Regions from separate parts of the Rhizobium viscosum genome, predicted to be linked through region 2. Evidence: predicted binding sites of a transcription regulator. Region 2 holds the regulator's gene; each other region holds the start of a gene.
What was found. Region 2 encodes PhoB, which activates phosphate uptake and scavenging genes when phosphate is short. Its sites were predicted from a motif close to TGTCATNNANCTGTCAT; they were not measured.
Positions count from the first base shown of each region.

Region 1: the regulator PhoB is predicted to act here: its motif matches at 7,107-7,123, upstream of H4W29_RS10575 (DUF2794 domain-containing protein).
Region 3: the regulator PhoB is predicted to act here: its motif matches at 3,699-3,715, upstream of H4W29_RS15425 (PhoX family protein).

Region 1 covers NZ_JADBEC010000001.1:2,131,553-2,141,464, forward strand. The annotation lists gene H4W29_RS10535 (DUF2585 domain-containing protein) at 1-59, shown strand, start outside; gene H4W29_RS10540 (DsbE family thiol:disulfide interchange protein) at 56-664, opposite strand; gene ccmD (heme exporter protein CcmD) at 661-831, opposite strand; gene H4W29_RS10550 (heme ABC transporter permease) at 834-1,595, opposite strand; gene ccmB (heme exporter protein CcmB) at 1,644-2,303, opposite strand; gene ccmA (heme ABC exporter ATP-binding protein CcmA) at 2,300-2,944, opposite strand; gene acnA (aconitate hydratase AcnA) at 3,205-5,895, shown strand; gene H4W29_RS10570 (DUF1223 domain-containing protein) at 6,132-6,872, shown strand; gene H4W29_RS10575 (DUF2794 domain-containing protein) at 7,146-7,547, shown strand; gene H4W29_RS10580 (GNAT family N-acetyltransferase) at 7,554-8,111, opposite strand; gene H4W29_RS10585 (Bax inhibitor-1/YccA family protein) at 8,222-8,950, opposite strand; gene H4W29_RS10590 (ABC transporter permease) at 9,130-9,912, opposite strand, start outside.
Region 2 covers NZ_JADBEC010000001.1:1,349,085-1,358,996, reverse strand. The annotation lists gene pstA (phosphate ABC transporter permease PstA) at 1-1,057, shown strand, start outside; gene pstB (phosphate ABC transporter ATP-binding protein PstB) at 1,072-1,887, shown strand; gene phoU (phosphate signaling complex protein PhoU) at 1,932-2,645, shown strand; gene phoB (phosphate regulon transcriptional regulator PhoB) at 2,776-3,459, shown strand; gene H4W29_RS06815 (pyrroline-5-carboxylate reductase) at 3,584-4,372, opposite strand; gene H4W29_RS06810 (GcrA family cell cycle regulator) at 4,674-5,204, opposite strand; gene H4W29_RS06805 (aspartate aminotransferase family protein) at 5,629-6,828, shown strand; gene argF (ornithine carbamoyltransferase) at 6,874-7,791, shown strand; gene H4W29_RS06795 (Hsp33 family molecular chaperone) at 7,883-8,872, shown strand; gene apaG (Co2+/Mg2+ efflux facilitator ApaG/CorD) at 8,989-9,381, opposite strand; gene H4W29_RS06785 (O-succinylhomoserine sulfhydrylase) at 9,626-9,912, opposite strand, start outside.
Region 3 covers NZ_JADBEC010000001.1:3,143,868-3,153,779, reverse strand. The annotation lists gene choV (choline ABC transporter ATP-binding protein) at 1-271, shown strand, start outside; gene H4W29_RS15435 (HugZ family pyridoxamine 5'-phosphate oxidase) at 309-1,058, shown strand; gene H4W29_RS15430 (ArsR/SmtB family transcription factor) at 1,174-1,491, shown strand; gene H4W29_RS15425 (PhoX family protein) at 1,636-3,609, opposite strand; gene aptA (omega-aminotransferase AptA) at 3,858-5,186, shown strand; gene H4W29_RS15415 (alpha/beta hydrolase family protein) at 5,326-6,384, shown strand; gene H4W29_RS15410 (HD-GYP domain-containing protein) at 6,490-7,401, opposite strand; gene H4W29_RS15405 (branched-chain amino acid ABC transporter substrate-binding protein) at 8,025-9,128, shown strand; gene ade (adenine deaminase) at 9,246-9,912, shown strand, end outside.

The DNA.
Region 1 (9,912 bases), 780 kb from region 2:
ATGTGCTGATGCTGATCTGGCCTGTCGAAGCGATCAAGGTCTGGCAGGGCGGGGCTTAGGAAACCGGCTTGCCCAGCGCCTTTTCCATTGCTGGAAAAAGACCTTCCTTCAGGCTGATATCGTCAAAGGGGCCGACACGCTTGTAGATGATCGTGCCATCTGGCGCGACGAGATAGCTTTCCGGAATGCCGTAGACGCCCCAGTCGATTGCCGCCTTGCCGTTCGGGTCGACGCCGATGGCGTGATAGGGATTGCCGAGTTCGCCGAGGAAGCGCAAGGCGTTCTCGTTCTTGTCCTTGTAGTTGATCGCGACGATGTTCAGCCGCCCATCCTCGGCAAGCTGCTTGAGAAGGGGATGTTCATCGCGGCAGGGAATGCACCAGGAGGCGAAGACGTTGACGAGGGTAAGCTTGCCCTTGATTGCCTCATCCGTCAGCGCCGGCAGATTGGAACCTTCGAGCGGCGGCAGGTTCAGCGACGGCGCTTTGGTGCCGATCAAAGCTGAGGGGATTTCGGCGATATTCTTGCCATGGAAATCCTGATCGTAGAGCATTTTCGCTGCCGTTGCCGCGATGCCGCCAAAGACGAGCAGCGGAATCAGGGCAAGCACATAGCGGCTGGCGCCGCGGCTTTTCGGCCTATTTTCTTGCGGAGCCTCGGTCATTCCTCGTCCTTCGGTCGGGCGGACCGGCGGCGGATACCGGCGGCTTCAAGCGCTGCCAGTTCCTTCTGGCGTGCGCGCCCGTCAGTCCAGGTCCAGAGCGTTACCGCGATCGTCACAACGGCGGCAAAGCCATAGGAGCCATAGACGTAGAAAGCGTAGGAGCTCATCGCTATTCCTCCCGGCTTGCCATGCGGGCGGCCATGCGGCGCTGAGAGGCGATGCGGCGGCGCCAGATCTCATTTCTCATCGCCATCAGATGCAGCGTGAAGAAGAGCAGGGTGAAGGCGATCGCCATGATCAGCAGCGGGTGCAGGAATTCCGGATCGATCGCCGGCCCATCGAGGCGCAGGACGCTTGCCGATTGATGCAGCGTGTTCCACCAGTCGACCGAAAACTTGATGATCGGAATGTTGACGAAGCCGACGAGAATGAGGATGGCGGTGACGCGCGCTGCCTTGGACGGTTCATCCATGGCGCGGTTCAGTGCAATCAGGCCGAGATACATCAGGAAGAGAATGAAGACGGAGGTGAGCCGCGCATCCCAGACCCACCATGTGCCCCACATGGGCTTGCCCCAGAGCGAGCCGGTGACGAGTGCAAGCAGAGTGAAGGCGGCCCCGAGCGGAGCTGCGGCCTTGGCCGAAACATCCGCCAGCGGATGGCGCCAGACGAGTGTGCCGATCGCCGAAATGCTCATGATCGTATAGCACATCATGGAAAGCCAGGCGGCGGGCACATGCACATACATGATGCGCACCGTCTCGCCCTGCTGATAGTCGCCCTCGGTCGAGAAGCTCAGATAGAGCCCGATGATAAAACAGAGGGCCGTGATGCCGGCCAGCCATGGAATGATGCGCGATGCCAGCGCCAGAAACCGCGTCGGGTTGGCAAGATCGCTGAATTTGCTGATGGCAAGGCTCGTTTCGCTCATATCCGTTTCCTTACCTTGATCCGCCCGGAGCCGCAATCGAAGCGCCGATCAATCCGCTGTGTTTCTGAGCGCAAGGGCTGCGGCCGCCGGACCGATGACGGCAAAGAAGAGCGTCAGGGCGATAAGGATCAGGAATGGCGGCAGGAAGGGCGCCGGTCCCACGACCGCTGCATAGCTGGCGCTGACGCCGAAGATCAGCACCGGGATCGTCAGCGGCAGGATGAGTACCGAGACCAGCAGGCCGCCACGCGGCAGTGCTATGGCAACGGCTGCACCGACAGCGCCGATGAAGGTGATCGCCGGAGAGCCGACGAAGAGCGTGAGCATGGTCGCACCGATCGCCGTCTCGTTCATGTTCATGAAGAGGCCGAGCAATGGGGAGGCGATGACGAGCGGCAGGCTGGTTGCGGTCCAGTGGGCGGCGCATTTGATGAACACTGTCAGCACCAATGGCGTTTCCTGCATCAGCATCAAATCGAGTGAACCGTCGTCACGCTCCGCCTGGAACAGCCGATCGAGCCCGAGAAGGGCAGCGAGCAGCGCGCCGATCCAGACGATGGCTGGACCGATGCGCGAGAGAAGCGCAAGATCAGGCCCGACGCCGAAGGGGATGACGGCGACGACGGTCAGGAAGAAGAGGATGCCGATCAGGGCGCCACCGCCGGCGCGGATGGAGAGCCTCAGGTCACGCAGGAAAAGGGCGGTCATCCCCACACTCCCTGATCCACCCCGGCAAAACCAGTCATTTTCAGTTCCCTGGTCCCTTCCAGCCCAAGAGGCTGATGCGTCGCGGCGACGACAATCCCGCCTTTCCTGCGATGCGCTTCAATCAATTCCGTAAACAACCTGTCTGCACTGGTATCCAGCGCTGCAGTCGGCTCGTCCAGAAGCCAGACCGGACGATACGCGACCAGAAGCTTGGCGAAAGCGAAGCGGCGCTGCTGGCCGGCCGAGAGGTAGCCGAAGGGGAGGTGGGTGATGCCGGGCAGGCCGACAGCTTCGGCGGCTTCTTCGGTGCTCAGACCGGCAGCTTTGCGAGGTTCAAGGAAGGATCTCCAGAAATCCAGATTCTCTGCAACCGTAAGTTCAGTCTTCATGGCGTTACGATGGCCAAGGTAGTGGCTGGCTTCGGCTGCCGGACGCCTCCCGGCACTGACCGAATCAGAGGCCGTGACAGAGCCCTTTTCCGGCCTCAAAAGACCGGCGATGACGCGCAATAAAGTGGACTTTCCCGATCCGTTTTTACCCGTCAGAATAAGTGCCTCGCCGGGCTGCAAGTGAAAGGAAACGTTAACGAAAATGAGATCCTCACCGCGCCGGGCTGCCAGATTTTCAGCGGTAAGATGCATGCATCGGCTCTTTCTTCGTTGGCGCTGTCGGCAAGCTCAAAAAATGTCCAATTTTGACCTTTGTCGGTATGGCAAGTCTTTACGAAATTATCTATAAGACCTGCAACCACGCCAGCGGTCGGCGTGAATTTCATCCTTGCGCCGAACTTGAGGGCTTTCCTCACGTGCGGACAGCGGAAATGGCCGTACCCGCATCCTGATGTGCATTAAGTGCATAGGCGTTCGCACGACTGTGTTGGCTATCAGAAACGGGGTCTCTCGTGTCTAAATCTCTTGACAGTTTCAATTGTCGGTCCACGCTTTCCGTTGGTGGAAAGGACTATGTCTACTACAGCCTGCCGAAGGCTGAGGCAAACGGTCTCCCCGGCGTATCGAAGCTCCCCTATTCGATGAAGGTGCTGCTGGAAAATCTGCTGCGCTTCGAAGACGGTCAGTCGGTCACCAAGGAGCACATCCTTGCCGTCGCCGAATGGCTGAACAATAAGGGCGCTGTCGAGAACGAAATCGCCTACCGTCCGGCCCGCGTGCTGATGCAGGACTTCACCGGCGTTCCGGCTGTCGTCGACCTCGCCGCAATGCGCGACGCCATGGTCTCCCTGGGCGGCGATCCGGAAAAGATCAACCCGCTCGTTCCCGTCGACCTCGTCATCGACCACTCCGTCATCGTCGACGAATTCGGCACGCCGCAGGCTTTCGCCAAGAACGTCGAACTGGAATACCAGCGCAACGGCGAGCGCTACCGCTTCCTGAAGTGGGGCCAGCAGGCATTCAAGAATTTCCGCGTCGTTCCTCCGGGCACCGGCATCTGTCACCAGGTCAATCTCGAATATCTCGGCCAGACTGTCTGGACGAAGGAAGAGGATGGCGAAACGATCGCTTATCCGGATACCTGCGTCGGCACCGACTCGCATACGACGATGATCAACGGTCTCGGCGTTCTCGGCTGGGGTGTGGGTGGTATCGAAGCTGAAGCCGCCATGCTCGGTCAGCCGGTTTCGATGCTTCTGCCCGAAGTCATCGGCTTCAAGCTGACTGGCAAGCTCAAGGAAGGCGTCACCGCGACCGACCTCGTTCTGACCGTCGTGCAGATGCTGCGCAAGAAGGGCGTCGTTTCCAAGTTCGTCGAATTCTTCGGTCCGGGCATGGACAATATGCCGCTCGCCGACCGTGCAACGATCGGCAACATGGGTCCGGAATACGGCGCGACCTGCGGCTTCTTCCCGGTCGACGGCGAAACCATCAACTACCTCACCATGTCCGGCCGCACGCATGACCGGATCGCGCTCGTCGAAGCCTATTCGAAGGCTCAGGGCATGTGGCGCGAAGGTGATGGTTCCGATCTCGTCTTCACTGACACACTGGAACTCGACCTTGGCGACGTCGTGCCGTCGATGGCTGGCCCGAAGCGTCCGGAAGGCCGCATCGCTCTCGAAAACATCGCCTCCGGTTTCGCCGGCTCGATGGATACCGACTACAAGAAGCCCGGCCAGCTCAACAACCGCTATGCGGTCGAAGGCACGGATTTCGATCTCGGCCATGGTGACGTTGCGATTGCCGCCATCACCTCCTGCACCAACACGTCGAACCCGTCGGTGCTGATCGCTGCCGGCCTTCTCGCCCGCAATGCTGTTGCCAAGGGTCTGAAGACCAAGCCATGGGTCAAGACCTCGCTTGCTCCGGGATCGCAGGTCGTCGGTGAATATCTTGCCAAGTCCGGCCTGCAGGCCGATCTCGACAAGCTCGGCTTCAACCTCGTCGGCTTCGGCTGCACGACCTGCATCGGCAATTCCGGCCCGTTGCCGGCGCCGATCTCCAAGACGATCAACGATAAGGGCCTGATCGTTTCCGGCGTGCTCTCGGGCAACCGCAACTTCGAAGGCCGTATCTCGCCGGACGTTCAGGCGAACTACCTCGCTTCGCCGCCGCTCGTCGTCGCCTACGCACTCGCCGGCACGGTTCAGAAGGATCTGACCAAGGAGCCGATCGGCGAAGATCAGAACGGCAACCCTGTCTATCTCAAGGACATCTGGCCGACCTCGCATGAAGTGCAGGACTTCATCCAGAAGTACGTCACCCGCGAACTCTACGAGACGAAGTATGCAGACGTCTTCAAGGGTGACGAAAATTGGCAGGCCGTTCAGGTTCCCCCGGGCCAGACCTATGCCTGGGACGACGATTCGACCTATGTTCAGAACCCACCGTATTTTGTCGGCATGGGTAAGAAGGGCACGGGCACGTCCGACATCAAGGGCGCACGTGTCCTCGGCCTCTTCGGCGACAAGATCACCACCGACCACATTTCTCCGGCCGGTTCGATCAAGGCTGCTTCGCCGGCCGGCGCCTACCTGCTTGGCCACGACGTCGCAGTCGCCGACTTCAACCAGTACGGCACGCGTCGCGGCAACCATGAAGTCATGATGCGCGGCACCTTCGCCAACATCCGTATCCGCAACTTCATGCTCGGTGCGAACGGCAAGGAAGGTGGCTACACCATCCACTATCCGTCCAAGGAAGAGACCTCGATCTACGATGCGGCCATGCAGTACAAGGCCGAAGGCGTTCCGCTCGTCATCTTCGCCGGCGTGGAATATGGCAATGGCTCTTCGCGTGACTGGGCCGCAAAGGGCACGAACCTGCTCGGCGTAAAGGCCGTCATTGCCCAGAGCTTCGAGCGTATCCATCGTTCGAACCTGGTCGGCATGGGTGTCATCCCCTTCGTCTTCGAAGAGGGCACGACATGGCAGAGCCTCAACCTGAAGGGCGACGAACTCGTTACCATCGAGGGCCTCGAAAACATCAAGCCGCGCGAAAAGAAGATCGCCAAGATCACTTATGCCGATGGCACCGTGAAGGACGTTCCGCTGGTGTCGCGCGTCGATACGCTGGACGAGGTCGTCTACCTCAACAATGGCGGCATCCTGCAGACGGTTCTGCGTGATCTCGCTGCCTGATTGTTAAGATACTTGCCTGATAATGACCGCCGGAGAGCAATTTCCGGCGGTTTTTCTTTGCGGAAAGCGAGGCTGTTTCATTGCTCACGGTGATGTGTTTCGGCCGCCATCCGCCTGGGGCTCCGTCTCACCCGTTCGTGACTTTCCGTTTGGACTGGGAAGGATTATTCGTACGTTCATATCTCAGAGCCGGCGGTTCAGGACCGCTGCCGGCCCTGGAAAAGAGGTGCTGGTGAATGTCCCCGCGTTTTATGATCCCGTTGATCGCCGGGCTTGCTTTTGCAGGTCCTCTCCTGGCCGAAGATGGCACGCCGAAAGGCGTCGTTGAGCTGTTCACGGCGCAGGGCTGCGCCTCCTGTCCGCCGGCCGATGCCGCATTCCGCAAGCTCGTTAGCCAGGGCAATGTCATCGCGCTCGCCTATCACGTCGACTATTGGAATTATCTCGGCTGGGCCGACACGCTGAGCTCGAAGGAAAATACCGAGCGGCAGTACGGCTATGCCCGCATGATGGGCCGCAGCAACGTCTATACGCCGCAGGTAATCGTCAATGGCCGTGACCATCTCGCAGGCGCCGATCTTGCCGGTATCAACGGCAAGATAAACAGCTATGCCAACGAGGGCAAAGGCTTGACCGTGCCTGTCAGCGCTCACATGAGCGGCGATGAGTTGGAGATCAAGCTTGGCGCCGGCCAGGGCAAGGCCAATGTGGTGATCGTCTATTTCGACAAGGAAAAAACGATCGAGGTCGAGAAGGGCGAAAACAGCGGCAAGAAGATTTCTTACCTCCACAGTGTGACTGATGTGGAGACCGTCGGCATGTGGGATGGCAAGGCTACGACGCTCACTCTGCCGGCGAGCGTGATGGAAAAACCGGATCTCGAGGGGTCGGCGATTCTCTTGCAGTCTGTGACTGACAACGGCGATCCAGGAGCGATCCTCGGCGCGACAGTCGTCATGGCAGGAAAAAATATCTAAGAATTTCATTCACTTGCGGGTGAATGTCAGGCGGCCCGGCCAAGCGTATTCGGGGCTGGGGTTAAGGTCGATACGCTCCGCCGGGCCCTTTGGCGCGCTGGCGCCAAACTGGAACCTATAGTTCTCTTGGAAATGAGGCGCTGTTTTGACTGAAATGCGGCACTCCGCAGAAAGCAGGTTTCGTCCCCAGTGTGACAGTCGGTGCCCTTGCAATTTGCTGCGGCTCGGGCAAACTGTCACTCTCCTGTCACACGTGGAGGTCTTGGGAGTCTGATGACAGATACGCCGGATTTGCGATACGGCGAAAGCCGCTCCGTCGACAATAGCTCTTCAACCGTCGTTGATCTCAAGGAATACAGACAGAACAAAGATCCGATGCCAGTGACGTTTCACCGGCGGGAGCTCGACCAGATTCTGTGGATCTATGGTCGAATGGTGGGCGAAGGCGAGTGGAAAGACTACGCCATCGACCACACTGGGGAGAAGGCGGTGTTCTCCGTCTTCAAGCGTTCGGGCGAAATGCCGCTCTTCCGCATCGAGAAGAATCCGAAGCTTGCTGCCAAGCAGGGCGCCTTTTCGGTCGTGAACATCAACGGCATGATCCTGAAGCGCGGCCATGAGCTTGGGCCAGTCCTGAAGGTTTTCGACAAGTCGCTGAAGCTCGTCGACAAGTAAGCGATATCACCCCTTGAACAACGTGCCCGGATAGGTTTCAGGGTCGGGATGGGTTTCTGTTCCTTCGCCCAGTCTGCGCTGCATTAGCATCGTATCGAGCCAGCGGCCATGCTTGTATCCGGCACCTTTCATCAGGCCGATCTCTTCGAAACCCAGCGAACGATGAAGCGCGATAGAAGCCGGGCTTGCACCACCGATGACAGCGGTCATCTGGCGGAAGCCAGAGACGGTGCAGCGCGAAATCAGCTCTCCAAGAAGCAGTTTGCCGATGCCCTTGCCGCGCGCCTCCGTGCCTAGATAAATCGAATCCTCGACCAGCCAGCGATAGGCCGGGCGGGTGCGGAAGGCCGAGGCATAGGCATAGCCGAGCAGGGTTCCGTCCTCGGCTGTTGCGGCGATATAAGGATAGCCCTGCTCGCGAATAGCGGAGTAGCGGGCCGTCATTTCCGTCTCGGCCGGCGGCACGATCTCGTAACTCGATGTGCCGCTCAGCACAGCTTCGCGGTAGATTTCAGTAATGGCGGGAAGATCGGAAGGAAGGGCGTCGCGCAGGAGAGGGAGCATTTCGGATCGATCGGCACGGTTGGATGACGGCTTACGTTGAAGCACTCCAGCGAACTGCCCGCAACAAAAAAGGCGGCCGAAGCCGCCTTTTCGTTTTCAGTCCAGCCTGCTTACTTACGGTTGCCCATGAACTGCAGCAGGAACATGAAGAGGTTGATGAAGTCGAGATAGAGTGTCAGAGCGCCCATGATGGCCTTGCGGCCAGCGACGTCATAACCGTCTGCTTCATAATACATTTCCTTGATCCGCTGGGTATCGTAGGCGGTGAGGCCCGCGAAGATCAGCACGCCAATCACGGAGATTGCGAACTGCAGGGCCGACGAAGCCAGGAAGATGTTGACCAGCGAAGCGATGATCAGGCCGAAGAGACCCATGATCAGGAACGAGCCCATCGCCGACAGGTCACGCTTGGTCGTGTAGCCGTAGAGCGACAGCGCACCGAAGGAGGCGGCGGTCACGAAGAAGGTTTGCGTGATGCTCGACTGCGTATAGATCAGGAAGATCGACGACAGCGAGAGGCCGACCAGTGCGGCATAGACCCAGAAGGTTGTCTGAGCCGCAGCCACGCTCATGCGGTTAATGCGGAAGCTCAGGAAGAAGACCGCCGCAAGAGGTGCAAGGATCACGACCCAGCGCAGTGGCGACTGGTACAGCACCTGGCCGAACTGGGTGAGCTGGCCGTCCTGGACGGCGAAGGTGAATGCGAAATAGGCGGCCAAACCAGTGATCGCCAGACCCAGCGCCATCAGGTTGTAGACCTTGAGCATATAAGCGCGGAGGCCTTGATCAATCACTTCGCCGGTTTGTGCACGGCTTTGGTAGTTACGAAGATCAGCCATAGTTTCCTCTTACAAGCTCCGATGGAAATACGGTGTCGGGTTTACGACCCGGGCGCCGCTGCGGAGCTTCCAGCATGCCTGCTGACAATATGAGGCTTTCGCCCATTTCAAACAAGGCCTTTGCAATCTGCCGTTCGGTTAAATCGCCGTAAGGTGAAGGGATTTAGGCTTCCCACCCGTTACAGCTCGCGCAAAACGGGTGATGCCTTCTGTCCGAGAATGCGCCAAGTGCCGATCAGGCCGATGCCGACGGTCAATACAAGGGCGGTGACAAGCGTGAGACCCGCGACATCAGGCATGAAGCTGGAGGGTAGGCGCATGATGCGACTGACGATGAACCAGGCAGCGACACCGCCGGCAAAGAGCGCGAAAATCGCAGTGGCCACACCGAGGATGAGATATTCGTAGCTGAAGGCACGGATCAGCATGGCCCTCGTCGCGCCAAGCGTTTTCAGCACCACAGCATCATGAGTGCGCGCTCGATTTCCGGCGGCAAGTGCGCCGGCCAGCACGAGAACGGAGGCGATGAGTGCAACGGATGCTGCAGCGCGGATGGCGGTCGCAAGCTCGCCGACCAACTGGTTGACGATATCGATCGCGTCCTTGACACGCACGCTGGTGATCGTCGGATAGGCATTGGTCACCGATTTCAGGATCGCGGCGTCCTCCGCCTCGGTCGAGGCAGGGTCGGTCAGTGTCGCCAGCCACGCATGCGGGGCACCACGGAAGGTGTTCGGCGAGAAGACCATCACGAAGTTGATCGACAGCGATTCCCACTCGACCCGCCGCAGATTGGCGATCTTGGCCGTGATGTTGCGGCCGAGGACGTTGACAGTCACGGTATCGCCGATCTTCAGGCCGAGTTCATGCGCCTCTTCCGCGGAAAAGGAAACGAGCGGCTCGCCACTGTAATCCTTTGGCCACCATTGACCTTCGACAAGTGTCGAATTTTCCGGCGGGCT
Region 2 (9,912 bases):
TCCTTCGGTTCTGGTTACGGCCAACTATCCGGTTCTCCTGCGTGACGCGATCGTCAAGCAGCTCGGCCTCAATGCGTCGAGCCGCCCAGATGTGCGCGACGCAACCGCCATGCTGTCCAAGGGTGCACCGATCCAGTTGCGCGACATGGTCGTCGCCGACCCCTCGATCATTGGCAAGACCGTCAATGTTACGGTGCTTGCAGATGCCAATATCGACAGCGCCAACAAGGGCCAGATCGACCTCAAGGTCGATGAGAAGAACCGCAAGGTCAACGACAAGCAGGTTGGCTGGATGAACCAGCTGAAGGCGAGCGGCGTGCTTCACAAGACGTTCAACACCGGCCTCTTCGTCAACGGCAATTCCAGCCGTCCGGAAGCCGCAGGCCTCGGCGTCGCCCTCATCGGCTCGCTCTACCTGATGCTGATCGTTCTCGCACTTGCGCTGCCGATCGGCGTTGCCGCCTCGATTTACCTTGAGGAATTCGCGCCGAAGAACAGGCTGACGGACCTGATCGAGGTCAATATCAACAACCTCGCTGCCGTTCCGTCGATCGTCTACGGTCTGCTCGGCCTGTCGGTCTTCATCAACTTCGCCGGCCTGCCGCGTTCGGCATCGCTGGTCGGCGGCCTGGTGCTGACCCTGATGACGCTGCCGACGATCATCATCGCCACCCGCGCCGCATTGCGCGCCGTGCCGCCGTCGATCCGCTCGGCAGCCCTTGGCCTCGGCGCCTCGAAGATGCAGATGGTGTTCCACCATGTGCTGCCGCTTGCAATGCCCGGCATCCTCACCGGCACGATCATCGGCCTTGCCCACGCGCTCGGCGAAACTGCGCCGCTGCTCCTGATCGGCATGGTCGCCTTCGTCGCCCAGGCGCCGACCACTCCGCTCGATCCCTCCACGGCACTTCCGGTTCAGGTCTACATGTGGGCCAACGAAGCCGAGCGCGCATTCGTGGAAAGAACCTCGGGTGCCATCATCGTCCTGCTCCTGTTCCTGATCGTCATGAACATCGGAGCTATCCTCTTGCGTCGTCGCTTTGAGCGCCGCTGGTAAACGGAGTAAAGATCATGAACATGTTGACGGAAGCCGCAGTCGAGAAGGCGCTGGACCAGAAAATGAGCAACGTCCCGTATAAGATGATCGGTCAGGATGTCTCCGTTTATTACGGCGAGAAGCGTGCGCTTTTCGATGTCAATCTGAACATCCGCGAAAACACCGTGACTGCCCTGATCGGCCCGTCGGGCTGCGGCAAGTCCACCTTCCTGCGTTCGCTGAACCGCATGAACGACACGATCGATGGCTGCCGCGTCACCGGCAAGATCACGCTCGACACCGACGATATCTACGATCCTGATATCGACGTCGTCGAACTCCGCGCCCGCGTCGGCATGGTGTTCCAGAAGCCGAACCCGTTCCCGAAGTCGATCTACGAGAACGTCTCCTACGGCCCGCGCATCCACGGCCTCGCCAAGTCCAAGGCCGACCTCGACCAGATCGTCGAGTCGAGCCTGCAGCGCGCCGGCCTCTGGAATGAGGTCAAGGATCGTGTGCATGAATCCGGCACCGGCCTTTCCGGTGGTCAGCAGCAGCGTCTGTGCATCGCACGCGCCGTTGCCGTCAGCCCGGAAGTCATCCTGATGGACGAGCCGTGCTCGGCGCTCGACCCGATCGCGACTGCCAAGGTCGAAGAGCTGATCCACGAGCTGCGTGAGAACTACACCATCGTCATCGTGACGCATTCCATGCAGCAGGCCGCTCGCGTATCACAGCGTACGGCCATGTTCCACCTCGGCAACCTGGTCGAGGAAAACGATACCGACAAGATGTTCACCAATCCGGACGATCCGCGCACCCAGGACTATATCATGGGCCGGTTCGGCTGATTTTGGCGATGTGAAGCCTTCCCGATTTTCGAGGACAAAGCCCCATGGCATCGACACATATTTTTTCCGCCTATGACGACGATCTGAAATTCCTGTCCCGGCGCATTTCCGAGATGGGCGGCCTTGCCGAGCAGATGGGCGCCGACGCCGTCCGTGCGCTTGTTAACGGTGACACCGCACTCGCCCAGAAGGTCATTTCCGACGACGTGATCCTCGATCACGCGGAGCGCGAGATCAACGACAAGGCGATCGTCACGATCGCCCGTCGCCAGCCGATGGCCTCCGACCTTCGTGAGATCATGGGTTCGATCCGCATCGCCGCCGACCTCGAGCGCGTCGGCGATCTCGGCAAGAACACGGCCAAGCGCGTCATCGCCGTCCAGAGCACCGGCGTTCCGCGCAAGCTCGCCCGCGGTCTCGAGCATCTCTCCGAACTGGCACTCGTCCAGCTCAAGGAAGTGCTCGACGTCTACACCAATCGCTCGGCCGACAAGGCCAAGTCCATCCGCGAGCGCGACGATGAGATCGACGCGATGTACACCTCGCTGTTCCGCGAACTCCTCACCTACATGATGGAAGATCCGCGCAACATCACGAGCTGCACGCATCTTCTCTTCTGCGCCAAGAACATCGAGCGCATCGGCGACCATGCGACCAACATTGCCGAGACGATCTACTACATGGCAACTGGCGCCCAGCCGGAAGGCGAGCGTCCGAAGGACGACAGCGCCAATACCGTTGGTGCGGTGACGGAGTAATCCTGAACTGCCGATTATGTGCGCGCCCCGCTGGGGCGCGCATGGGTCGCAGCCCATTCCGAGTTCCTGCATGGTCCCCCCGCTTAAATCACCCCCGGTTTAAGGATCATGCATTAGGAGACTGACACGCATGATCCCAAGAGTTGCAGTTGTTGAAGATGAAGAGGCGCTGAGCGTGCTTCTCCGCTACAACCTCGAAGCTGAAGGTTTCGAGGTGGATACGATCCTTCGTGGCGACGAGGCCGAAATCCGGCTTCAGGAGCGCACGCCGGACCTGCTCATCCTGGACTGGATGCTGCCCGGCGTCTCCGGCATCGAGCTCTGCCGCCGGCTGCGCATGCGGCCGGAAACCGAGCGCCTGCCGATCATCATGCTGACGGCACGCGGCGAAGAGAGCGAGCGCGTTCGCGGTCTCTCGACCGGCGCCGACGACTATGTCGTCAAGCCCTTCTCCACGCCGGAACTCGTTGCCCGCGTCAAGGCGATGCTGCGCCGCGCCCGTCCGGAGGTGCTGTCGACGGTTCTGAAATGTGGTGATATCGAGCTCGATCGCGAAACCCATCGCGTCCATCGCAAGAGCCGCGAAGTCCGCCTCGGCCCGACCGAATTCCGCCTGCTCGAATTCCTGATGTCGTCGCCGGGCAGGGTCTTCTCCCGCTCGCAGCTCCTCGATGGCGTCTGGGGCCACGATATCTATGTGGACGAACGCACTGTCGACGTCCATGTCGGCCGCCTGCGCAAGGCGCTGAATTTCTCCAACATGCAGGATGTCATCCGCACCGTCCGCGGCGCGGGATATTCCATGGAAGCTTAATCCGAGTGATCGGAGGTCCAGACGGGTCGCTCGCTTGCCGGGCGGCCCGTTTGCATATCTGGCACCCCTAGCTCATGAAAGCCGACACCAGGCGCAGAAAGCGAACCTCGAGAGGATCTGCTTTCTACAGACGGATGCGCACAAGAATTCGATCAAGAGCCTTTTGCAAAGCCGCAGTGCCGCCGAACTCGCGAAAGTCCTCGAGCACCTGTTCATTCAATCCGCCCTTGGTCGAATGCTCGCCGATGAGTTCATCAAAACTCGCCACAGGTTTTGATCGGGCAGCATGGGCGAGGCCGGAAAACAATTGACGGAGGTAGGCGTCGCCAGCCGTTCCCGAAAGCCCCTTGCTCTGGAGCCAGGTCGACGTCGCGTCCAGGATGCCGAAATAGCTGGCCATCAGGCAGCTTGCCACCGCGAGAAGCTCGAACTCCTGCTTGTCTTCAACCTGGATCGCCGTTCCGAGCGCCGAAAAGAGGGCGTGGGAAACCTCGTCGGGCGGGTAGATCGCGGTCGCCCCCTGGAGATCTGCAACGAACGGAAGTGGAATTGCCAGGCTCAGGCGAACCGGCTCATCGATCCACGCCAGCAGTTGATCCATTGGCGTGGCCGCGACAAAGCTGATGACATGGTGGCCCGGCCGAAATCGGAGCGAGCGGATGACCTCCTCGGCAATTTGCGGCCTCACTGCCAGAAATACGAGATCGGAGCGGTCGAGAACATCCTGGTTGCCCAAAGCGATCGATACATTCCGGTTTGCCTCCGCGAGGCGGGCCGCGACGCTTGCGCTGCGCGGTGACAGCACGATCGGTGTGTCGCGAAACGCTGTCTTGCCCAATCCGGTGACGACGGCGTCGGTAATCGTGCCCGTCCCGACGAATCCGATTGTCATCCGCTTTGGATCGATCTCCATTGGCACCCCCGAGCGACTGTTTGCGCCGTGCTACTCGACAAGAATACCGCATCTGTATCAGAAAATCGCGCTACGGCGCCATGACCACCATTCCATGCCAGTCTGGGGCTGAGACGCTTGGTGGCCTTGGCCACATAAGTTCGCATTGTCCGGCATGGCGAACGGACGGCAGAGATCGGCCTCCGACAAATAGTCGTGGTCAGGAGCCGTTTTCCAGCCCTCCTGTGCCGGCTAAAAAATCACCCCTCCGCGCAAGGCGAGGAGGGGTGATGGTACTTTGCGTCTGTTGGAAAATCGTGGGTCAGCCGACCCGGACAGCCTTGCGGCGCTCGCTGACCGGCTGGTAGGCGAGGCGCTGGTGATAATTGCAGTAGGGCGAGGAATCCGGGGAGTCGCAGCCGCAGAAATAGAAATCGTCCTTCATCGGATCGCCGACCGGCCACTTGCAGGTGCGCTCCGTCAGTTCCGTCAGGCCGAGGCGGCGGGAGATCGGCACGACCACGTTCTTGGCCGGCACGTATTCCATTTCCTCGACCGTTTCGATCTCGATCTCTTCCTTCAGCATCGTTGCGCCCTGCTGGCGGGTAACGGTGCGGGTGGTGATGCGAGACGCATAGTTCGGCGCGCGCGGAGCCGACGTATTGCGCTTCGGTGCGCGCGCGGCGGTTGCCGTGCCGCCGGCCTTGGCGCGGCCGGGAAGACTGAGCCGGTGAACCTTGCCGATAACAGCGTTTCTACTGACGCCGCCAAGCTGCGCAGCGATCTGGCTGGCGCTCAGCCCCTCCGACCAAAGCTTCTTGAGCTTCTCGACACGCTCGTCTGTCCAGTTCATTGCCCTGTCTCCACCTTTCGCGTTGGTGATGGCAGAATCCCTCACCGTTGCCTCGGAAGTCTCCGAAGCAAGAAACGCCTGATCAATTTTGGTGACTAGTTCCGCCGCATGCAGTCTAGTAATTGAACTTTAACCTAGTGTGAGCCTGACTCTGTGACAAGAGTCGCAGGAATCCGATGAATCCGAATTCGAGGTTTTCCCCAACTTGCTTCCCGAGAGAGTCATTTCTGCAACATTAGCTGTTGATAGACCTGTAAAGCCGATTGCAGGCTTGACGCATGCGCTAAATCCTCAGTTTTGTTGACATTGCAGTGCGAAAAGTAAATAGTGATCCAGGCCGCCGAAAGGCGGCATTTTTAATTTTTCGGACCTGGTTTTCTTAGCCGGAGTCCGGTGCCTCAGAACCTGATCAGGAGATCGCGCCATGGCTGAAGCCTCGCCGCTTTATGACACCTATTCTCGTGCCCCATTGCGGTTCGAGCGAGGCGAAGGCGTGTGGCTGATCACCGAAACAGGCGAGCGATATCTGGACTTCGGCGCGGGCGTTGCCGTTACCTCCGTGGGGCATGGCAATCCGCATGTCGTGGCCGCCCTCAAGGATCAGGCCGACAAGGTCTGGCATCTCTCCAATATCTATGAGGTGCCGGGACAGGAGAAGCTCGCCAAGCGCCTGACGGATGCCACTTTCGCCGACAAGGTGTTCTTCACCAATTCGGGCGCCGAGGCGCTCGAATGCGCCATCAAGACGGCACGCCGGTACCAGTTCTCCAAGGGTCATCCCGAGCGCTTCCATATCATCACCTTCGAAGGCGCCTTCCATGGCCGCACGCTGGCGACGATCGCCGCCGGCGGCCAGGAAAAGTATCTCGAAGGTTTCGGCCCGAAGACCCCCGGTTTCGATCAGGTGCCCTTCGGCGATGTCGAGGCTGTCCGTGCCGCTATCACCGACAAGACGGCCGGCATCCTCATCGAGCCGGTGCAGGGCGAGGGCGGCGTCCGTCCGGCGACGTCGGAATTCATGAAGGCGCTCCGCCAGCTCTGCGACGAGCATGGCCTGCTGCTCATCCTCGACGAGGTCCAGACCGGCGTCGGCCGCACCGGCAAGCTCTTCGCCCATGAATGGTCGGGTATAACGCCTGATATCATGGCGGTCGCCAAGGGTATCGGCGGCGGCTTCCCGCTTGGCGCCTGCCTTGCGACCGCAGAAGCAGCCTCGGGCATGAAGGCCGGCACGCATGGTTCCACCTACGGCGGCAATCCGCTGGCCATGGCCGTCGGTAACGCGGTCCTCGATGTTATCCTGGCCGAGGGCTTCCTGCAGCACGTGCGCGATGTCACTCTGATCTTCCGCCAGGGCCTTGCATCGCTCAAGGATCGTTATCCCGATGTGATCGAAGATATCAGGGGCGAAGGTCTGCTGCTCGGCGTCAAGGCTGCCATTCCCTCGGCAGAACTCTTGAAGGAGATCCGCGCAGCACACCTTCTGGCAATCCCGGCAGGCGATAATGTCATCCGCCTGCTGCCGCCGCTGGTCGTAACCGCCGAGGAGGCGCGCGAGGGTCTTTCCCGTCTCGAACGCGCTGCCGAAAGCATCCGTGCCGCCAAGGTCAAGAAGACCGCTTGATAGGACATTGCCCCGCCCGCCGGCGGGCGTAGCAGGTAACGAACAATGGCTTCCCCCAAACACTTCCTCGATCTCTCTGCAGTCACCACGTCCGACCTCAGAACCATCATGGACGATGCCAAGCTGCGAAAGCAGGCTTTCAAGGCAGGTAGCGGTGACAAGCCGCTCGCCGGCAAGATGCTCGCCATGATCTTCGAAAAACCGTCCACGCGAACCCGCGTCTCCTTCGATGTCGGCATGCGCCAGCTCGGCGGCGAGACCTTGTTCCTGTCCGGCACCGAAATGCAGCTCGGCCGCGCCGAGACGATCGGCGACACCGCCAAGGTCCTGTCGCGTTATGTCGATGCCATCATGATCCGCACGACCGACCACAGCCGTATGCTGGAGCTTGCCGAGCACGCCACGGTGCCTGTCATCAACGCGCTGACGGACGACACCCATCCCTGCCAGATCATGGCCGATATCATGACCTTCGAAGAGCATCGCGGCCCGATCAAGGGCAAGACGATCGCCTGGACGGGCGACGGCAACAACGTGCTGCATTCCCTCGTGGAAGGGGCTGCCCGTTTCGGCTACCGCATGAACATGGCCGTACCCCTTGGTTCCGAGCCGAAGGATCACTATCTGAACTGGGCCCGCAATGAGGGCGCCGAAATCATGCTTTACCATGATGCTGACCGTGCGGTCGCCGGCGTCGATTGTGTGGTGACCGATACCTGGGTCTCCATGAATCAGGAACATCGGGCTCGCGGTCACAATGTCTTCCAGCCTTATCAGGTCAACGCGCATTTGATGGCGCAGGCCGGCAAAGATGCATTGTTCATGCATTGCCTCCCCGCCCATCGCGGCGAGGAGGTGACGGATGAGGTGATCGATGGCCCGCAATCCGTGGTCTTCGATGAGGCGGAAAACCGCCTTCATGCGCAGAAGTCGATTCTTGCTTGGTGCCTGGGCGCGATCTGAACCATAATCGGATGTCGCGAGTCCTAAACTCGCGGCTGCGCAAGCAGCCGGTGCGCTAGCCGGCTGCTCTGACAAAACAGGAGTGAAAGCCATGGCAGAAGCTGCCGCCGCCCTCGGCGAGTTCGATTTCGCCGGCGATGATCATGTCGTCCCCTTCCAGGTGGAAGGGCTGGATGTGCGCGGTCGCGCCGTCCAGCTCGGCCCGATGCTGGATTCAATCCTCGAACGCCATCACTATCCCACGCCCGTCGCCCGCCTTCTGGCAGAGGTGGTGGTGCTCACGGTGCTGCTCGGCACCTCGCTGAAATTCGAGGGCAAGTTCACTGTCCAGACCAAGAGCGACGGTCCCGTCGATCTCCTGGTTGCCGATTTCTCCACGCCGGAAAACGTCCGGGCCTATGCCCGCTTCGATCAGGCCTCGCTCGACAAGGCGATTGCGGCAGGCGAAACCGAGCCGGAACAGCTTCTCGGCAAGGGCGTGCTCGCCTTCACCATCGATCAGGGCAAGTTCAGTCAGCCCTATCAGGGCATCGTGGCACTTGACGGTACCTCGCTGGAAGACATTGCCGGTGTCTATTTCCGCCAGTCGGAGCAGATCCCGACACGCGTGCGCCTTGCCGCCGCTGAACTCTTCGACCGCGACGAGAACGGCAAGCCGCGTCATCGCTGGCGGGCAGGGGGCCTCGTCGCCCAGTTCCTGCCGGAAGCGCCGGAGCGCATGCGCCAGCCCGATCTTCATGGCGGCGATGGCGACACTGCCCGCGCGCATGTCGAGGATGATGCCTGGACGGAAGCCCGCTCGCTCGTCGAAACCGTCGATGCCGATGAACTGACCGATCCGCAGGTCGGCACTGAACGCCTGCTGTTCCGCCTCTTTCATGAGCGCGGCGTGCGTGTCTACGATCCGCGTGCCGTCTTCGATCGCTGCAGCTGTTCGCGGGAAAAGATCGGCGGCGTCCTGAAGGGTTTCAGCGCTGAGGAGATCGAGGAGAGCCAGGAAAACGGCGAGATCGCGGTCACCTGCGAGTTCTGCTCCACGACCTACCGCTTCCCGGTGCACGAGGTTGCCGCGGCGGAGTGACTGGGAACGGCTCTAAAGCATGTCGCGCAAAAGTGTGCGGCGGTTTTGCGATAACGACATGCGTGAAAACAAGGAGCTAAAGCGTGGGAAGCGAATCTGAAAGATCGCGACATGCTTTAGTTCAGCACCCTGAGCAGGCCGGGTGAATCCAGGGAGAAGGCGGGTATGTCGACATCGAACATCTCGCCTTCGTCCGTTTCCATCTGATAGTGGCCGAACATCAGGCCGGACGGCGTATCCAGCGGGCAACCCGAGGAATATTCATAGGTGTCGCCCGGCTGCAGCCGTGGCTGCTCGCCGACGACGCCGGGGCCGCTGACCTCGTCGATCTGCCCGTTCTGGTCGGTAATGTTCCAGTAGCGGTTGACGAGACGCACGGCGATGTCGGAATTATTGCTGATCACCACGCGATAACCCCAGACGTAACGATCGTCCTCCGGATCGGATTGCTCCTCCAGATAAAACGGCTCGACGACGACTTCGATATCTCGTGTGAGGGCGCGATACATGCCTTACACCTTAGTCAGGATATGTTACCCGTATCTTATACGAGGCCTCTCCCGTCAAGAAACGGTACAGTGATCGCGGCCTCACCACCCCCGGTTGGACCGCCTTTCGTTCATTAAGCCTAACTCTCAGTGTTAATTTCAAGGCAAATGCTGCGGTCGCGGCATGATCCTTGGCGCTCTACTCTTTGAAACCCTTCCACGGCCCGAAAATCGATGCCGATTTTCGGGCCGATGGAGAAGAAGATCAGGCCGAGACCTTGGCCAGAGCGCGGGCGAAATCCTCGACCAGATCGTCGGTGTCTTCGATGCCGGCCGAGAGGCGTACCGTGCCCGGCGAAATGCCGAGTTCGGCGCGGGCTTCGTCCGTCAGGTTCTTGTGCGTGGTCGTGGCCGGATGGGTGATCAGGCTCTTGGAGTCGCCGAGATTGTTGGAGATCTTGACGATATCAAGCGCGTTCTGCAGCGCGAAGGCCGCCTCCTTGCCACCCTTCAGCTCGAAGCAGACGAGTGTCGAGCCGCCCGACATCTGCT
Region 3 (9,912 bases), 1.8 Mb from region 2:
GGCCGATCAATATGTCGCCGATTTCGTGCAGAACATGAACCCGATCAACATGCTGATGGCCTCCGACGTCATGCAGCCCGGACTTGGCGATGCGGCAATCGGCATGTCGGTCAGCGCTACCGCGCGCCCCACGACGCCGCTTGTCGATGTCCTCGATGCCCTCTCCCGGCAGCCGGGCAGTATCGGCGTGGTGGACAACGGCCAGATCGTTGGCACGATCTCGGCACAGGATGTCGTCACCGGCCTCACACGGCACAGGCGGAAGGAATAGACTTGATCCTCTCACTCCGCTTTGCGACAAAGCGGATATGAAAGAGCCATCCTCTACGCTTCGCGAAACCGACGACGAGGCCCGCAAGCTTGCGCGCACCCTCTTGCGCTCCGCCCGCTATGCGGCCCTCGCCGTCCTAGATCCTGAAACCGGCTTTCCCTTCGCAAGCCGGGTTCTTCTCGGCACCGACATAGACGGCGTTCCGGTCATTCTCGTTTCCGCGCTCTCGACCCACACGAAAGCACTCGCCGCCGATGCCAGAGCCTCGCTGCTGACCGGTGAGCCCGGCAAGGGGGATCCGCTTGCCCATGCGCGACTGACCACCCAATGCCGTGCGGAACAGGTAGAGCGGAATACACCCCTTCACGCGCGCATCCGCACCCGTTTCCTCAGCCGTCACCCAAAGGCGAATCTCTATATCGATTTTCCGGATTTCCGTTTCTTCCGCCTCATCCCGCAATCGGCGAGCCTCAATGGCGGATTCGGCCGTGCTTACATTTTGGACGGCAGTGATCTCGTGATTCACTCCGGGGCAAATGATGACATCGCTGAAAAAGCTGACGCCGCAGTGCAAGATTTAGTAGCGCGCCATCCGGATCTAATGTCAGCGCTGACATCGAGGCTAAAGGCCCCTGAAGCTGGTCCCTGGCGCATAAGTGGGGTCGATTTGGCAGGATTTGATATGATTTCAGGTGACTTATTGTTGCGTTGCGAGTTCGACATACCCGCGGAGGATTTGGATCACATTTGTTCAAACATATCTAAAATAGCATACCTGATACCTTAAATTTAGGTATATACAATCTTCAAACCCAATTGCTAGTTTTCGCCGTCAGTCAAAGAACCGTCTGACGGCCTGTGCCTGTACGGATGATGTACGTTTCGCATTAGGAAGAAAAAATATGGAAACCTCTGATTTGGCCGAGCACACCAATGTGGCGGCAGCTTTATTATCGGCCATGGCCAACCCCAAGCGTTTGCTGATCCTCACCAGCCTGGTAAAGGGAGAAGTGCCTGTCGGCGTTCTCGCCACCCAGGTCGGACTGAGCCAGTCGGCCCTCTCCCAGCATCTGTCGAAATTGCGCGCTCAGAAGCTGGTCAAGACCCGTCGTGATGCACAGACGATCTACTATTCCAGCAACTCCGAACCGGTCATGAAGATCCTTGCGACACTCGAGGATATCTACGTGGCCCAGAACCGGAGCAGGTCTGCAGCCTGATGTTAGCGCTGACATGATGTCAGTCTGAGCAACGTTCCAAGGAGATGTTCCCGCGGACGCTGCTTACGCTATTTTCAGCACGTGAAGCCTTAGAGGCCGGCAATTCGCAAGAATTGCCGGCTTTGTTGCTTGGAGAACGCGGACTTAGCTGCCCACCACGCCATTCTTGCTGCGTGTCAGCACGACGAGCGACGGGCGGGCCGGTACGCCCGGCTTGAAGTCCGGCCAACTGGTGCCGGCATCTTCCATCGAAGTCGCATCCTCGTTATCGGCCATGCGCAATTCGCCCGGATGCTGGACCGAGAGAAAGACGCTGGAACCATCGGAGGTAAAGGTCGGAGAGCAGGTCTCCGAACCGACGGGCGCGATATAGATGAGCTTCGGCAACGCGCGGCCTGGACCTTCCGTATCCATCACATAGACGGAATCGGCGATGCCTTCCGGCGGCGGACCATCAGTCGTCACCCAAAGACGGCCTGCCGGATCGACGGCAAGGTTATCAGGGTCGGTGAACCAGCCGGCCGAGGTGGTCGCCGGGTGGAACATCGCCTGGTCTTCGGGCTTTGCCGGATTCCCGCAAAGGACGAAGACATCCCATTTGAAGCTCTCGGCTGCATAATCGGGCTTGTCCGGACCGCCGGGGGTCACGAGTTCCAGCAGATGCCCGTGCGGATTGGGGCCACGCGGATTGGCGACGTTGACCTGTTCCTTCTCGTCGTCACCCTGGCCTTTCGGCAGGCGATCCTCATTCTCGGTCATGGCGACATAGAGCTTGCCGGTGCCGAGATGCGGGATGAAGCCTTCCGGCCCGTCCATCGGCGTAGCGCCAACGAGATCCGCGGCAGCGCGTGTGGCGAGAACCACATCGGCCTGCGTCTTGAAGCCGGCTTCAGCCGTCAGCGGGCCTTCGCCGGCCACGAGCGGGATCCAGCGCATCGTTCCGTCGCTTTCGAACTTGGCGACCGACAGCGTGCCATGGTCGAGCAGGTCCTTGTTGGCGGCGCGATCGCCAGGATTCCAAGGATCGCGTGTGACAAAGCGGTAGATATATTCGAAATCGTCGTCATCGCCCATGAAGACCACGACGCGGCCATCTGGCGCCACACAACATTGTGCGCCTTCGTGCGTCATACGGCCGAGCGACGTACGCTTGACCGGCTTTGCCGTTGGATCGAAGGGATCGATCTCGACCACCCAGTCGAAACGCATCCATTCGTTCGGCTCTTCCTCGAACTTGAAGCGCGGCTCGACGCGGCTGACGGAATAGATATCGTTCTCATCCTCGTCCCAGCCCTGGCGCTCGACCAGTTCCTGGTTCGGCAGCTTTTTATAGTCGCCGGCGAATACGTCCATTGCGCCTTCTTCACCTGACAGCATCGTGCCCCAGGGCGTGATGCCGCCATTGCAGTTCGAGATCGTGCCGAAGACGACCGTGCCGGTTGGATCGGCCTTGGTCTTAAGGCGGTCGTCGCCGGCGGCGGGGCCGGAAATACCGATTTCCGTGCTCATGTGGATGCGGCGGTTATACTTACCGTTCTTGACCACCTGCCACTGATTGCCGTCCTTGCGCACCTCGAAAACCGAAACGCCGACAGCGGCCATGACCGCACGGATCTGGTCCTCGGTCAGCTTCTCGCGATAATTGTCCACCGTCAGGCCCGGGAACATCAGGAAGGGCGTCGCATATTCGTGGCTGACGACCATCAGGCCGTGGTCCGAGCTCTTCTCGCCCCAGGGCAACGGCAGGAACTGCGTGAAGTCGTTATTGTAACCGAACTGGCGCTCGGCGGCTTTGCCGTTGAGCTTGGCCACGTCGAATTCCGGGCTGTCGGCAAAGAGTGCATCACCCCAGCGAATGAGGATCTGGCGCTCATATCCATCAGGCCAATGATCGGCGGTATCGCGCACGCGCTTCAGCTCGGGGAAAGTAAGGGTCGACTCGGCAGCTTCTGCCTTCGTTGCTTCGAGCGCCGGCGCAAAAACGGCTGCCCCCATGGCTGCGATGAAGCCCTTGAGAACAGTACGGCGACGAACGCCTTCTTGGAGAATGGTGCCGTAGCTCGGCGCAAATGCACGCCGCGGATTGGGGCGCGGCCTGGTTTTCTGGCGGTCCGTCATGACTACCTCCGGTAAAAACGGTTGAATTTCAAGGAAATGAATGAAATGCCCTCGGCCATTGCGGCCATCGATTTTTGTAACAATGCCCGGCGAAGGATTAATGACGCTCCAAGCGTCTCGGGAACGGCAGTTGGCAGCGCTTCTTCGGCTTGACGCCTTGCCGGGCGCTGATAATTTGACCGGGCAGTAAAAATAAACGGCGCCAAGCCTTGAACGGGAACGGCCTCCCCAACGGCCAGGAGAACAGCATGTCCAATCGCCTGAATGCAACGCCAAACGACCTTCGTGCCTTTTGGATGCCCTTTACCGCGAACCGTCAGTTCAAGAAGGAACCGCGCCTCTTCGTGAGCGCCAAGGATATGTACTACCAGACCCATGACGGGCGTCAGGTTTTGGACGGTACGGCTGGTCTCTGGTGCGTGAATGCCGGCCACTGCCGCCCGAAGATTACCGAAGCGATCCGCGAGCAGGCAGGCGAACTCGATTACGCCCCGGCCTTCCAGCTCGGGCACCCCAAGGCCTTTGAACTCGCCAACCGCCTGGTCGATATCGCCCCCGAGGGCTTGGATCACGTCCTCTACACCAATTCCGGTTCTGAATCGGTGGAAACGGCGCTCAAGGTGGCGCTCGCCTATCACCGCGTGAAAGGCAACGGCTCACGCTTCCGCCTGATCGGCCGCGAGCGCGGCTATCACGGCGTCAACTTCGGCGGCATTTCTGTCGGCGGCATCGTCACCAATCGCAAGATGTTCGGCACGCTTTTGACCGGCGTCGACCACATGCCGCACACCCACTTGCCCGGCAAAAACAACTTCACCCGCGGCGAGCCCGAAATTGGCGGCGATCTCGCCACCGAACTCGAGCGTATCGTCACCCTCCATGATGCCTCCACGGTCGCCGCCGTCATCGTCGAACCGGTTGCGGGTTCGACCGGCGTTCTCATTCCGCCGAAGGGCTATCTGCAGAAACTGCGCGAGATCTGCACCAAGCACGGCATCCTGCTGATCTTCGATGAAGTCATCACCGGCTTCGGCCGCCTCGGCGCTCCCTTCGCCGCCCAGTATTACGACGTGAAGCCCGATATCATCACCACCGCCAAAGGCCTGACCAATGGCGTCATCCCGATGGGCGCCGTCTTTGTGACCTCGGAAATCCATGATGCCTTCATGAACGGCCCCGAGCACATGATCGAGTTCTTCCACGGCTATACCTATTCCGGTAACCCGATCGCCTCGGCCGCAGCACTTGCAACGCTCGACACCTACAAGGAAGAAGGCCTGCTGACCCGCGCAGCCGAACTCTCGGACTACTGGGCCGATGCGCTGCATTCGCTCAAGGATTGCCCCAATGTCATCGACATCAGAAACACGGGTCTCATCGGCGCGATCGAACTCGACCCGATCGCCGGCGAGCCGACCAAACGCGCCTTCACGGCCTTCCTCAAGGCTTACGAAAGCGGCCTGCTGATCCGTACGACAGGCGACATCATCGCGCTCTCTCCGCCGCTGATCATCGAGAAGAAGCACATCGACGAACTCTTTGGCAAGCTGCGTACGATCCTGCAGAACAACATCTGAGCTCAATCGTCCCAAGTGAATTCAAGGGCGAGGCTCCGGTCTCGCCCTTTCTTTTGATATCGGCGACCTCGATCGCGTTATCGGTCTCCAGCCTCAGGGATTTCCTCCAGACAGGGCAAATCAACCCAATGGAGATCCCATGCCAAGGCTTGCCTTTATCCTCCCTCTGCTCCTCCTGATGGTATCAGCAGCACATGCCGGAACCGGTTTCCGCGAAACCACCCTGCCCGGCATAACCGCCGATCACCCGATGCATGTCAGCATCTGGTATCCGACAACGTCTGACGCCACACCGGTCCTTCTCGGCGAAACACCGGCCTTCATCGGCCAACCTGTAATCAAGGACGCCGAGCCTACAGCCGGCCCGCATCCGCTGGTCGTCCTCTCCCATGGTTATGGCGGCAGCTGGCGTAACCTCGCCTGGCTTGCCGCCGATCTCGTTGACGCAGGCTATGTCGTTGCCGCGCCCGATCATCCCGGTACGACGACATTCGATATGCGGAAGCCCGACGCCGTAGAACTGTGGAAGCGCCCCGGCGACCTCAGCCGCGTGATCGATGCTCTGCTCGACAATCCTGATCTGACGGGCGGCGTGGCATCCGATCGGATTGCCGCCATCGGCCATTCGCTCGGCGGCTGGACGGTGGTCGAACTGGCGGGCGGCCGCTTCGACGCGGCCAAGGTGACGAGGAATTGCATGGCTGAATTCAGCCCGATCTATTGCAAAATATTCGAGGCGCTCGGCATCGGGCGCGATGCGGCCTCAAATGCAGCGATGGCCGCCGATCTCGGTGATGCAAGAATTCGTGCCGTCGTGACACTCGATCTCGGACCTGGCCGCGGGCTGACACCGGAGAGCCTTGCGGCAATCCATATCCCCCTAATGGTGCTCGGTGCTGCGGCCGACGTCGATGCGGAAACGGCAACCGAGGCGGAGATAGCAGCCACCAACAAGGATTCCGGTTACCTTGCCCGCTATCTGCCGTCAGCGACCACCACCTACAGCCTTATACCCGGATCATTGCATTTCAGTTTCATGCAGCCCTGCAAACCAGGCGCCGCCGAACTGATCGAGAAGGAAGCGCCCGGCGAGAGCATCGTCTGCCGGGATGGCGTTGGCGCAGATCGCGGAACGATTCACCGTCAGGTTTCCAGCATGATCACGGATTTCCTGGGAAAAGCGCTCGCTTATCAATAGAGCGGCTTCTTCATCCTGCACGCTTTCGAGACCGCGGATCACGAAGACATTCGGCCTGCGGCGGATCAGATCCCAACAGGCCTTACGTGATGAAAACGGATACGCTCAGGAAACAGAGGCGACCGACAGGCAGAGGGCGAATTTTTTGACGAGCCGGCGGTCGAAATGCCCTTCATTGGCCAGCATCCAGCTCAGCGCCTCCTTCGCGCTCCACGGAGCCTTGTAAGGGCGCACCGAAGTAACGGCGTCATAGACATCGCAAATCGCGGCAAGACGTGCGTGAAGGCTGATCTCGCCGTGGGAAAGCTTGCGCGGATAACCCTTGCCGTCGATCCGTTCATGATGGTTGAGGCAGACGTCGAGAACGATTTCCGACATGCCCTCCTGACGCGACAGGATTGCATGCCCTTTTTCCGGATGATCCCGGATCAACTGGATCTCGTCTTCGTTCAGGCGCCCTTCCTTGTTGAGCACTTCGAGCGGAATTTCGAGCTTGCCGACGTCGTGCAGCAGCCCCGCCGTGCCGAGCGTCTGCACCACTTCCTCATCCAGTCCGAGATGGCGGCTGAAAAGGATCATCAAGGCACTGACCGAGAGGGAATGCAGAAAGGTCACCTCGTCCTTGGACTTCAGCCGGGTAACGCTGATGAAGACGGCGGGGTAGTCATCCATCGATTTGGAAACGGAGGAAATCACCGGCTCGACCTGGTCGACGGTGATCGTATCTCCGCCCTGCAGCCGACCGAAGATATTTTCGAGCACTTCTACGGATTTCTGAATGGTCTCGCGCGCCGCCCTGATGTCGATCTCGATCTTACGTGAGGTGTTCCTGACATCGAGGCCCTTGGTGGTGTTGATCACGACACCTGCATCCGCGCACTCGTTAAGCTTCAGCGTATCGCTCTCGCGCCGCAGTAAGAACCGCCGCCGAGATAGAAGAGGATCGCGCCAAATACCCTCGACCATCTCGATAAACATTCCGGTCCGCACCTGCCTGGCTTCAATACGCTTGAGCATCCAGATATCTGTTCCCGCTATATGCCTATATCGACAAATCGAATATTTTATTGCACCGCAACAATATACTAGGGAATGATAGTTATACTGGGATTCTTAGAATCAATTGTTAACTTGCTAAAACAGCAAAACCAGAACAGTGATCAGCGGCCCCATTGCCACATATCTGTTTATCTGCGGCCGTCGATATGCTCTGTCGAGGAAGCTTCGTCTCAACTTTCTGCGGAGGTTACAAGTCACGCACGACTGAACGCATGCGATCGGAAAAACCTGGCCCTGACAGTTGCAGACCGAAATTGCCCTGACGCGGGCGCTGGGACGTGCGGAATAGCTTGGGCAGGACAGACCGAAAATTGCGGGAAATGGACTGAAAAATCAAAAAATCGGGCGCAATCTTTCCGGATTTGGCGAAAACGAGCCCGATCTTGTTATGATCTTGCGGAATCTCACCAAAATTCCTAGAAATCTGCATGCGCCGCGCGAGCCAAATATGGCCGCGAGGCTCATTGATCGCGCAGCTTTTCCTCGTCCTTCGCACGCTCCCAAAAGGATCGCTGACAAAAGAAACGGCTTTCGCGGCAAGCAACCGGTGGTCGAAGAGACCCTACCCAAGGAGAGAGAACATGACCCTGAAGACTCTGACGGCGACGCTCGTCGCCTCGCTGGCATTTGCGCCGCTCGCGCATGCAGATATCGTCATCGGCCTCATCGCGCCGCTGACCGGTCCGGTGGCAGCCTATGGCGACCAGGTAAAGAACGGCGCGCAGACCGCCGTCGATGAAATCAACAAGAGCGGCGGCATTCTCGGCGAGAAGGTCGTGCTCGAACTCGCTGACGACGCCGGCGAACCGAAGCAGGGCGTTTCTGCCGCGAACAAGGTTGTCGGCGAAGGCATCCGCTTCGTCGTCGGCCCGGTCACGTCAGGCGTTGCCATCCCGGTTTCCGACGTTCTGGCCGAAAACGGCGTGCTGATGGTCACTCCGACCGCCACGGCACCTGACCTCACCAAGCGCGGCCTGACCAATGTTCTGCGCACCTGCGGCCGGGACGACCAGCAGGCCGAAGTCGCCGCCAAATACGTTCTCGAACACTTCAAGGACAAGCGCGTCGCCATCATCAACGACAAGGGCGCTTACGGTAAAGGTCTCGCCGACGCTTTCAAGGCAACGCTGAACGCCGGCGGCATCACCGAAGTCATCAACGACTCCATCACGCCCGGCGACAAGGACTTCTCTGCGCTCACCACCCGCATCAAGGCTGAGAATGTCGATCTCATCTATTTCGGCGGTTATCACCCGGAAGGCGGCCTGCTCGCTCGCCAGCTGCATGATCTCTCGGTCAATGCCCAGATCATCGGTGGCGACGGCCTCTCCAACACCGAATTCTGGACGATCGGCACGGATGCGGCAGCCGGCACGCTGTTCACCAACGCCTCCGACGCCACCAAGAACCCTGACTCCAAGGCTGCAGCCGATGCGCTCGCCGCCAAGAAGATCCCGGCTGAAGCCTTCACGCTCAACGCCTATGCGGCCGTTGAAGTTCTGAAGGCCGGCATCGAGAAGGCCGGCAGCGCCGAGGATGCGGAAGCCGTTGCAGCAGCCCTGAAGGGCGGCGAGCAGATCCCGACCGTCATCGGCAAGCTCACCTACGGCGATACGGGCGATCTCACCTCGCAGAGCTTCTCGCTCTACAAGTGGGAAGGCGGCAAGATCGTCGCTGCCGAATAATCGGAGCGAATGGAACATGCGACCGGGCGCCAATGGCGCCCGGTTTTGTTTGCGGGCATCGAATCCACGAACAGATGCGCTATAACTCGCGGAATCGATTGCATTGCGAGGATAGATATGACCGCCAAGCTCGAACGTCTCATCGATCAGGGTGTGGGTCGCGTGCCTGCCGATATCGTCCTGAAAGGCGGACACTTCTTCGACCTCGTGACGGGTGAACTCGTCCAGTCTGATATCGCAATCTGCGGCGACCGCATCGTCGGCACCTGCGGCAGCTATAGCGGCGAAACCGAGATCGATATTTCCGGCAAGATCGTCGTTCCCGGCTTCATCGATACGCATCTGCATATCGAATCCTCGCTCGTCACGCCGCACGAATTCGACCGCTGCGTCCTGCCTTACGGCGTGACGACAGTGATCTGCGACCCCCATGAGATCGCCAATGTGCTGGGCAAGGAGGGCATCGAATTCTTCCTCGCTTCGGCACTGGAAACGATCATGGATATCCGCGTCCAGCTTTCCTCCTGCGTGCCGGCCACACATCTCGAAACTTCAGGCGCCGACCTGCCGGTCGAAGGCCTCCTGCCCTATCGCGGCCATCCCAAGGTCATCGGCCTTGCCGAATTCATGAATTTCCCGGGCGTGATCCACAAGGATCCCGTCTGCATGGCGAAGCTCGATGCTTTCCAGGGTGGGCATATCGACGGCCATGCGCCACTGCTCTCAGGCAATGATCTGAACGGTTATCTCTCCACCGGCATCCGCACCGAGCATGAATGCACGA